Regions from separate parts of the Allocoprococcus similis genome, predicted to be linked through region 2. Evidence: riboswitches for the same ligand, from Rfam matches in the RefSeq annotation. Region 2 holds a riboswitch; each other region holds the start of a gene.
The links. A riboswitch is a leader RNA that binds a small molecule or an ion and turns the genes downstream of it on or off. The one in region 2 is predicted to bind cyclic di-GMP.
Positions count from the first base shown of each region.

Region 1: it holds a riboswitch for cyclic di-GMP, as region 2 does, so the genes downstream of both, ACYQ5K_RS05815 (transporter substrate-binding domain-containing protein) here and ACYQ5K_RS11900 (hybrid sensor histidine kinase/response regulator) in region 2, are expected to answer to the same signal.
Region 3: it holds a riboswitch for cyclic di-GMP, as region 2 does, so the genes downstream of both, ACYQ5K_RS10190 (ATPase) here and ACYQ5K_RS11900 (hybrid sensor histidine kinase/response regulator) in region 2, are expected to answer to the same signal.

Region 1 is NZ_BAAHSG010000010.1:51,526-54,812, forward strand. It holds gene ACYQ5K_RS05810 (ATP-binding protein) at 1-1,363, shown strand, start outside; cyclic di-GMP riboswitch class I at 1,373-1,448, shown strand; gene ACYQ5K_RS05815 (transporter substrate-binding domain-containing protein) at 1,532-3,287, shown strand, end outside.
Region 2 is NZ_BAAHSG010000031.1:24,509-27,795, reverse strand. It holds gene ACYQ5K_RS11900 (hybrid sensor histidine kinase/response regulator) at 1-1,830, opposite strand, end outside; cyclic di-GMP riboswitch class I at 2,058-2,148, opposite strand; gene ACYQ5K_RS11895 (TIGR03915 family putative DNA repair protein) at 2,513-3,277, opposite strand.
Region 3 is NZ_BAAHSG010000019.1:43,457-46,743, forward strand. It holds gene ACYQ5K_RS10185 (diguanylate cyclase domain-containing protein) at 1-960, opposite strand, end outside; cyclic di-GMP riboswitch class I at 1,142-1,217, shown strand; partial or broken gene ACYQ5K_RS10190 (ATPase) at 1,192-1,290, shown strand; gene ACYQ5K_RS10195 (GntR family transcriptional regulator) at 1,313-2,071, opposite strand; gene ACYQ5K_RS10200 (creatininase family protein) at 2,490-3,251, shown strand; gene ACYQ5K_RS10205 (M42 family metallopeptidase) at 3,264-3,287, shown strand, end outside.

The DNA.
Region 1 (3,287 bases), on a different contig from region 2:
TATACAAACCATGGCAGCACGCCTTCATAATAAAGAATCTATGTCTTCTGAATTCAAAAAGAAGAATGGAGCATGGTTTCTATCCATGATTGTTCCGCAGAGTTATGGTAAAAATGGAAATGTTACATCTGTGCTGATTGCCAATCGAGATGTGACAGATGAAAAAATGCGGGAATTAAGACAAGAGGAAGAATTGCGGGAAGCTAAATTAAAAGCAGAATGTGCAAATAAAGCAAAATCATCATTTCTGTTCAATATGTCCCATGATATCAGAACTCCTATGAATGCAATCATTGGTTATGCAGAACTGGCGTCCAGACATTTGCAGGAAACAGATAAACTTGGCAGATATATTGAAGATATTCAAATATGCGGAAAAGAACTTTTGTCGATGCTTGGCAATGTTCTGGATCTTGCAAGAATTGAAAATAATAAGGTTGAAATGGAATACACTGTTTCGAATGTCCATGAGTGCTTTGAAAATTGTATTATTATGTTCCGACAGCAGGCAGAAAGTAAAAATCAGACTCTTTCTCTGACAGAACAGATCATGTACCCGTATGTATATATGGATGCACCGCACCTGTCAGAAGTCTGTCTCAATATTATAAGCAATGCAATAAAGTATACAAATACAGGAGGTGCTATATCCTGTAATGTTGTACAGAAATCCTGTGAAAAAGAAGACTGGTGCAATATGATCATTAGCATTACCGATAATGGAATTGGTATGTCTGAAGAATTCCAAAAGCGTATTTTTGAAACTTTTGAAAGAGAACGTAACACTACATCCAGTCATATTGAGGGCAGCGGCATCGGAATGGGCATTACGAAAAAGCTTGTAGAGCTCATGGATGGCACAATAGAAGTGAAAAGTAAGCAGGGTGAAGGTTCCACATTTACAGTAACTATTCCTTGCAGAAAAGCGTCAGAAGACGATTCTCTGGTGAAGAAAAACAGTAATTTGAGCAATAAGAATTGTTTGAATGGTGTTCGGATCTTACTGGTCGAAGATAATGAGATCAACACTGAAATCGCAACGGAATTATTGACGGAAGAAGGATGTATTGTTGAGACTGCCAATGATGGTGTTGCATGTATTGATATGATTGAAAAGGCTGATGCTGATTATTACAAGATGATCCTTATGGATATCCAGATGCCGGTTATGAATGGATATGATGCTACATTAGCTATCCGAAAGATGAAGGATACGAAAAAAGCCAGGATCCCAATTATTGCGATGACTGCCAATGCTTTCGCGGAAGATGCACAAAAGGTTCTTTCTGTCGGAATGAATGCTCATGTTGCAAAGCCTGTTGATATGAACATTCTTGTTCCGATCATGATGAAATATTTATAATACCAAAAAAAGATTCGTCGGCAAATCAGTCGAAAGGCTGAGACGCAAAGCTATAGGGTCTGTAAAATGACAGCCAGCTGCAATGTTTAAGGTGCATTGTCTGGAAAGGCAGTGCATTTTTTAGATTTGTGACGTGTAATAACCTGGTGATTTGAGGAGAAAAGAACAATGGATAAAAGTAGAAAAAAATCAGCCGTACTATTTGCGTGTATATTTTTGACTTTAGGAATGTGGATGGTGTTATCAGTACATTGCCGGGCCGCTGAAAAGAAAAATGATGAAAAACAGTCACAGATCATCCGTATCGGATCCTTTGAAGATACCTTTGATTATATCGATGAAAACGGTGTCAGACGTGGATATGGATACGAACTCCTGCAGGCTCTGGCAGGCTATACCGGATGGGAATTTGAGTACGTGAAATGTGACTGGTCCAACTGCTTCGATAAGCTTGAAAATGGTGAGATTGATGTCATGGGCGATATCTCTTACACCGATGAACGTGCACAAAGGATGCTTTTTTCAGATGAAGCGATGGGTGAAGAAAAATATATTCTTTATGCTGATTTGTCAAACATGGATACTGGAACGTCTGATTTCAAATTTATGGACGGGAAACGTGTAGGTGTGCTCATGGATACGGAACCGGAGATTATGCTGACAGAGTGGGAAAATAAGAATGGCATACATACAGAGCATGTAAATGTGAATAATAATGATGATGTTGAAAAGAAATTAGCGAATCATGAGATTGATGCTTTTGTATCTCTGGAGGAATCCATCTGGTCTGAACAGGGAATATCATCTGTTACCACGATTGGCAAATCAGGCATATATTTTGCAATAAATAAAGAGCGCAGCGATATCAAGGCGGAGCTGGACTGGGCAATGCACAAGCTAGATCAAGATAGTCCCTTTTTCAAAGCAGATTTGTATAAGAAGTATTTTACGCTTGATTATAGTCAGGTTCTTACAGGTGAAGAAAAGTCCTGGGTGGAAGAACATGGTAACATCCGGATCGGATTTCTGAGCAACGATCCGGCGGTATTTTCCCTGGACGAAGAAACTGGAAAACTTACCGGAATGCTGGCAGAATATGTATCCTATGCCAAAGACTGTCTGGGAAATCAGATACTGGAATTTAATATACAGGAATACAATGATTATGACGAAATGATTCAGGCATTACAAGAGCGTGAGATTGACATGATTTTTTATGTCGGCAGAAATCCCGGTTTTGCAGAAGAAAAAGGATATGCACTTACAAACACAGCCTGGACTTACAGTCTGATGGCGGTAACTGATGAAGAAAATTTTGATGAGCATAATACGTATACAGTAGCTGTGCCAAAGGAAAAAGAAGCCTTAAAACAGCATATTGCTTTCAGTTATCCACAATGGAAGCTGGTAGATTGTGATTCGCTTGATGATGCGGCAGATATGGTCTTGAATGAAAAGGCAGACTGTTTCCTCATGGGAGCAAGCCAGGCGTTGATATATGATAACAGTCGAAATTTCAAGAGTGTTCCACTTACAAAAACAATGGAGGCATGCTTTGCAGTAAGAGGTGGAGAGGATAGCCTTTTATCAATACTGAATAAAACCTTAAAGACCATGCCGTCTGACATGCTTACAAGTGCACTTGCTATCTATGACAGTACGGCAGATAAGGTAAAATTTTCTGACTTTGTAAAAGACAATGTACTTGCTTTTTTTCTCATCACAGGATTCTCTGCACTCAGCATCATTGTTATTATCCTCATGCTTTTACGAAAGGCAAGAAAAGCAGAAGCTGTCGCAAAGCTTGCAGCAAATGATACAAAAAAACTAAATGAAAAACTTGAGATTGCTCTGAAAAAAGCAGAGGATGCCAGTCTCGCAAAGACTCGTTTTCTTAACAATATGTCACATGACATCCGTACAC
Region 2 (3,287 bases):
CCCCAGCAGATGGCGGCTTGATTCTGTGATCTTGCCGAGGCATTCAATGACTCTGTCCTTGCTCTCAACATTTGCTCCTGCGATTGCCGTCAGACCCACAATCGCATTCATTGGTGTCCGGATATCATGGGAGATATTGGAAAGGAATTCTGTTTTCGCACGATTTGCATTTTCTGCGGACCGGTAAGCTTCTTTCAGTGCCTGACGGGATTCAATCTCTGCTTTCTTTTCCTGTGTCACATCCATGGATGCCAGCAATACCCTTTCCAGCTTTCCATTCTTCCATTCCAGGGGAATATAAGAAGCGATTTTATAAGTCTTTTCATCCAGGCTGCAATACTCAAACTTATAAATATCATTTTCACTTTTCAGTTTTTTCCGAATATTATCCGGGGCTATCAGGATATCTATAGCTTCCAATGGTTCCAGTGTCTTATATTTTTCAAGAACCTGCATCTGAAAATCATGATAAAATCCAAAAGGTTTATATATCATCTGTCCATTCAGATTGTAGAATTCATATCTGTCATTTTCGAGATCACAGACAACAAAGCGGTCAACCAGACGCACAATACTCTGAATCAGCTGCTCCATGGAAGCATTATCCGCTGCCATCTGCAGATGCCGTGCGCTCTCTACCTTTGTCTCTGTGATATCACGCAAGAAAATCATGGCATATTCTGAATCCTCTATTTCGCCACGTATGACCACATTACGGACCCATCGTTCTTCTCCATTCAGAGTGATACGGCACTCTAAAGCTAATTCGGTTTCCAGACCCTTCAGCCTTTCTGCAATATAACCACGGTCGTAAAAAGAGGATACCGCCTTCTTATCTGTCTCCACAACATAGGAATCCACAAAATGCCGAATCAATTCATCCCACGTATGACTCTGTTCAAAGACGGTCATCAGGGACGGTTCAACCTTAAAGGTATCAAAAGTATTCGCTTCCAGATTCACATAATACTCGCACAAATCTGCTTTCGTAAAAGCCCGGTGGAAAGCAGCAGATTTTTGTGCCTGCATGATTTCTTTTTTCTCCGCATCAATGTTAATAAAAATCCCGGCAATCCTGCTGGCAGAACCATCCAGACGGCGTATTACTTCTGCCGATGCCCGAAACCACTGGTATTGATTATCCTTCATTCTCATACGATACTCTACCTGGTATTTTATCTGGTTCGTCTTATCTTTAATTGCCGCCTGAAGCTGCACCATTACTCTTTCTTTATCCTGTGGATGCAGAAGATCTGACCAGGATTCCAGTTTATTCGGAAAGTCCAGAGTGTCATGATAGCCAAGCATTTTTCGGAATTCATGACTCCAGTTTGCATTCACAATCTCACTGTTTTCGTCACAGTCAAAATACCAGAAGCCGGAATAGATAGCCTCATTGAGCAGTGTCAAATTTACATGATCCCAGTTGACCTGTACGGACATAACCCAGATCTGTCTGCCCGCTTCATCTGTCGCATCCTCTTTATAAAGCCGTACATTATTCACTGTACCGTCTGCAGTAAGGATCTGTGCTTCCCCTGCTCCGTGAAGCTGCGAAAAACGATCTCGATTCATTATATCTTTCTCATTATAAAAGAAGTTTTTCAATGATCCTTTTGTCTGTTCCATGAAAGTATCGAATGTATATCCTGTACTATGCAACAGCAGATTATTCACAGACAAAATAGACAGGTTTTGGTCATAAGATCCTGTCATTATACCTACCCCGCCATTATTTTCCAGTGTTTTCTGTACGACCTGTGACATGACCTGTGTCTGCCCCGTTACAGTCTCACCTAATGAATATATTTTTTCTTCATAATTTTCCATTTTATAAAAATCCTCGCTTCGTCTTGTGCCTTCTTCATCCTGCTTTTATCTGTATACAGAGAACCTGTCCCTGCCAGTTTTCGTACCCATTTTGGCATATAAAAAGGATACTTGCCCAAATATGCCCGTATCCATACTATATTTCTTTAGAATCACTCATCGATATAGTATAAAAGGTATCGAGATCTCTTCCACTTTCACATCTTTTCCATATATGATATAGAAACAGTTGCAACCGGCTGACCTGGTCAAACTTTCTGACTTTAGCCTCTTCTGGCTTTGCGTCCCAGACTTTCATCTGGTTTGCCGTTTTCCTTATTATAGCCTTTAAACTTATGCAATAAAACCGGATTTATTATACTATAGTGCTCTGCTGTACACAAGAAAAACATTACCGTTTTTACGTTCAAAAACAAAAAAAGAACAGCCGATAATATACTCGAACTGTTCTCCTACTTCCGAAGTCCACGTAGCATTGACATCACTGTTTCCTGCTCATTTGTACTCAGATTGTTCCATATCCCTAGAACTTCTTTCTGTTTTTCTGTCAGATTCTCTGAATTATTATCCTGCAGACATTCCGGTCTCGGAAACTGTTGAAATTACGGTAACTATCTGTGATGAAAAGAAAACCATCAAAGCCAGTACCAATGACACTTTGCTGTCTTTTTAATTCCTGCGATTATTCTTTAAATTCCACAGCATGCTTCCTCTTCCAGATCGGAAAAAGCTTCCTCTGGCAGACATAGTTCTCCCGTTCTTTGATTCCGATCGTATGGAAAAATGTCTTCCACATCCCGGTATATTCATCTTCATACGCTTCTGTTTTACGAAGTGCATCAAACTCTTCATCCGTCAGATACCGAAGATAATTTTCTCCGTCTTTTGGATGGACACAGGCCATCTTCCTGTTATCGTCAACGATCATCCAATGCTCTGATGGCATACGGTCTGCGAAATGTCTTCCAACCAGCATGATCACATCACTTTTGGGTTCCAGATGGCTGACATACACACGTCCATCCAGACTTTGGAACCGGGCAAACTCACGGAAGTGATGGCTTTCATTTCCAATATTACGGTACAGCTCCATAATCCGCATCACATGTGGATTCGTATAGTTTTCAAGTACATCTGCTCCCATTGCAAATCCAACTCTGAGAAAATTATAGATTGCCTGCAATGCATCCTCTTCTGCAGATAGGGATGCGTAATACACATACAGATAGGCTCTGGAAGAAATATCTCTGCGAATAGACCGGGTGACTTTTTCTGCCTTGGAACAGTCGCCGTCTACATGGATATATTCATCCAGCAGTGTCGGTTGGAAAATCGGTTCTTTTTTCAGCCTTATCTGATCATGACCGATTCGTAAAGCATCTGCCCATGCATCATAGATACAGGTCATGATGTCTTCTAACTTATCCTTACAAGTATATATTTTCATAAATTACCTG
Region 3 (3,287 bases), on a different contig from region 2:
ATCAAGGAGTGCAGCCACAAAATGTGTTTGAGGATTTTTAGAAATCATCTTTTCTGCTAACTCATCAAATCCATAGCGGTTATAAATACCTGTAAGAGAATCTGTATGTGCCAGTATTTGATATTTGTTCCTATGTTCTTTTGCTACTAACCATACTCTGGTAAGAACTGTCAGAAGAAGGATTATTATAACAAATATTCCGCTTGTGATTATGATTAATGTGCTATTTCTCCATCCACTTTTAGGTGTTACCTCAATTTTCCAGTTTTCATCTCCTATTGTAAAAGTATAAGAAACAGGATGGTTTATTTGATCATCCGACTGATAAACCACTTTATAAGTGTCACTCCAGGGAGTAACTGTTTTTAAAATTCTATATTCATATCCAAAATCTGAAAGTGCATGGATCGAGTCTGAAAAAATGTCCGGAATACGCAGGATAACGATAGTAAATCCCCAGAAATACTCTTGATCATTTTTATCTTTCAGGTAGACTGGATTGCGGACGGCAATTCCATATCCGCCCTGTTTCAATTTGAAGGGACCTTGTGTAATGATTGTATGGTTGTCTCTAGCATAACAGGAAATCTTTCCACGGTCTTTATCATGGATCAGATCAATCTTACCTGCCTCATTTCCAGCAGCCGGATAAATATCGGTTACAACACCATTAGGAGCAAGTTGTATGCTTTCAATAGAATCAGATATAAGATTTCCGGCAATCGTTTCAAAATGATAGATGTCACCATCTTCACTTATTAAGATCTGCTTCAAAGCATCCGTAATCTCAATTCCAGCTGTAATTTCATTCTTTATGCGTTCACCATAGGTGACTACATTTAATTGTGCTGTTATGTGTCTCTGCTCTTTTTCATGGGTGTCTGTTTTGTATACAATTAAACTAACAAGGCATATGCCCAGTAAAAAACCGATAAGAGGCACAAGTGTTTTCTTTTTCACCTGGTTCACCTCATTTTATCCATGGGATTTTTTATAATGAAGCATTATATCACAAAAGTTGAAAGACAGAATAAGTTTTCCGAAAAAAACAACAAGTTTTTTACGTTAAAGCGATAATGCTTTTTCTTCTATGCAAAGAAATATGGGCGTAAAATAAAATTAGTTTTCAAATAAAAAATAATAAGTGAAATGGCAAATCAGACGAAAGTCTGAGACGCAAAGCTAAAGGGCCTGTTAAATGGCAGCAAGAAACCTTGGAGAAATGATGAAGGATTTGTCATCATGGGAATGAAGTATTTCCTTTTGAATGCAGATAGTTTAGAGTTCTGACATCTGTTATTAATGAAACAGATCAAAAACCCTGTTCTTTCATGAGTGAAAGTCTGTATACACGTCTGCCGGTTTCTTCATAATGCTGGTCCAGAAGAGCACAGGTTGCCTGGATATCGTTAATCCGGATGGCCTCCAACAGGCATTGGTGTGTCCATACTGCAGTGCCTCCGTTATAAGAGGTATTTGGATCCGGTGTGTTTGATTCTAAGCATTTGGCATTCTGAAGCGTTTCAGCATCTCCGCTTAACAGTCCAAAGCGATTGGCATTCTGAACCGAGAGGAACATGGCACCATTCAGTGGACTCAGCAACTCCCACATTTTAGTCAATCGGTTAAGCTGGGCAGAGCGAATGATCTGCAGGTGGAATGTCTCATCTGCACGAACAGCCTTCATAGTATTACCTTCGAGAACAGCCTTTCGAAATTCTTCAATGCTGGCTTCCATTATCATGAGACTATAGTCACTGAGGAGGCAGTTGCTTTTCTGGATCGCCAGTTTTTCAAGGCTGCCGCGCAGAAAAAAGACTTCATAAGCGTCTTGTGGAGAAAGCAGTGCGACTGTACATCCTTTGTTAGGACAGTAATCGACTAAACCTTCGACAGCAAGCTGTCGGAGCGCTTCGCGCACAGGACCTCGGCTGAGTCCGAATTTCCTGGCAATTTCAGCCTCTACCAGTTTTTCCTGAGGCTGAAGGATCCCATTGATGATCTGCTCCCGCAGAGATTCAAGAACAATTTCTGATGTAATAGTATTTGATGTTTTTCGTTGTTTCTGCATATTTACCTCATAAATTTTCAGAATAAGTATCCGGTTTCAATAGGTGCGCTTGGTTCGTAGTAGAACATACCGCCAATTTTTCGCATGTTCCATTTCCTTACTAGTTTAGTAGAAACGACTACACGGATGTCTTTTGTCCGTTAGCAAAAAACTTATTATAATTATAGTAGATTGTTAACTAAAACGAAAGCATTTTTTATGCTGTTAACATTAAGTCGAAATTGTTGACAATCATATTTGCCTGGACTATACTTGGGTTATCAAGAGTATCTCAAAAATTCTGCATTGTCATAAAAAAAGCAAATCCTAAAGGGGAATAGGAGGCAACGCAGTAATTGATGGATGTCGGACTGTCTGGTTTCCGAATAGTCCGATTTTCAGCAGAGAAGAATAATTATTAGTAGGAAGGAGAGAAAATATGAGACTTACAAATTTGACTTGGCCGAAAGCTCAAGAATATTTTGAAAAAAACGATATGGTACTTATTTCTATCGGAAGTATTGAGTGTCACGGCCGTCACATGCCACTTGGAACCGATACACTGATTCCGGAGCATTTGCTGGAGAAAATTGAGAAGAAGAGTGATGTTTTGATTGCTCCGACCATTCCATATGGTTCCTGCCAGTGTTTAGCTCCGTATCCGGGTACAATTGATATTGACAATGAGGTACTCTATCAGTTTTGCCGTCAGATTTTTCTGAGTCTGTATCGTCACGGCGCAAGAAAATTCGTTTTTCTGAACGGACATGGCGGAAACATCAAGATGATTGAACGCCTTGGCATGGAATTCGAAGATAAGGGCTGTCTGGTGGCTATGCTTAACTGGTGGCTGATGGCATGGGATATGAACCCGGCGTGGAAAGGCGGCCACGGCGGTGGTGAGGAAACAGCTGCGATTCTTGGAATTGATCCGTCTTTAGTTGATAAGAGTGAGATAGGTGGTGAACTCCAGTTTAAGCACCTGTCTGATAATCTGAAGACAACCGGTTTCCGTTCTGTTGAGTTCAAGGGAGTTAACGTTGATATTATACGCAATACTCCGCATGTAACAGACAGCGGCTGGATCGGACCGGATCATCCGAGTACCGCTACAGAAGAGTGGGGCAAGGAGATGCTTGAGACCACAGCAAACTATATTGTTGATTTCATGGAAGAATTCAAGAACGTAAAACTTTCATAGAGAGGTGTCAGAATGGATAAAAAAACAACGCTGGAA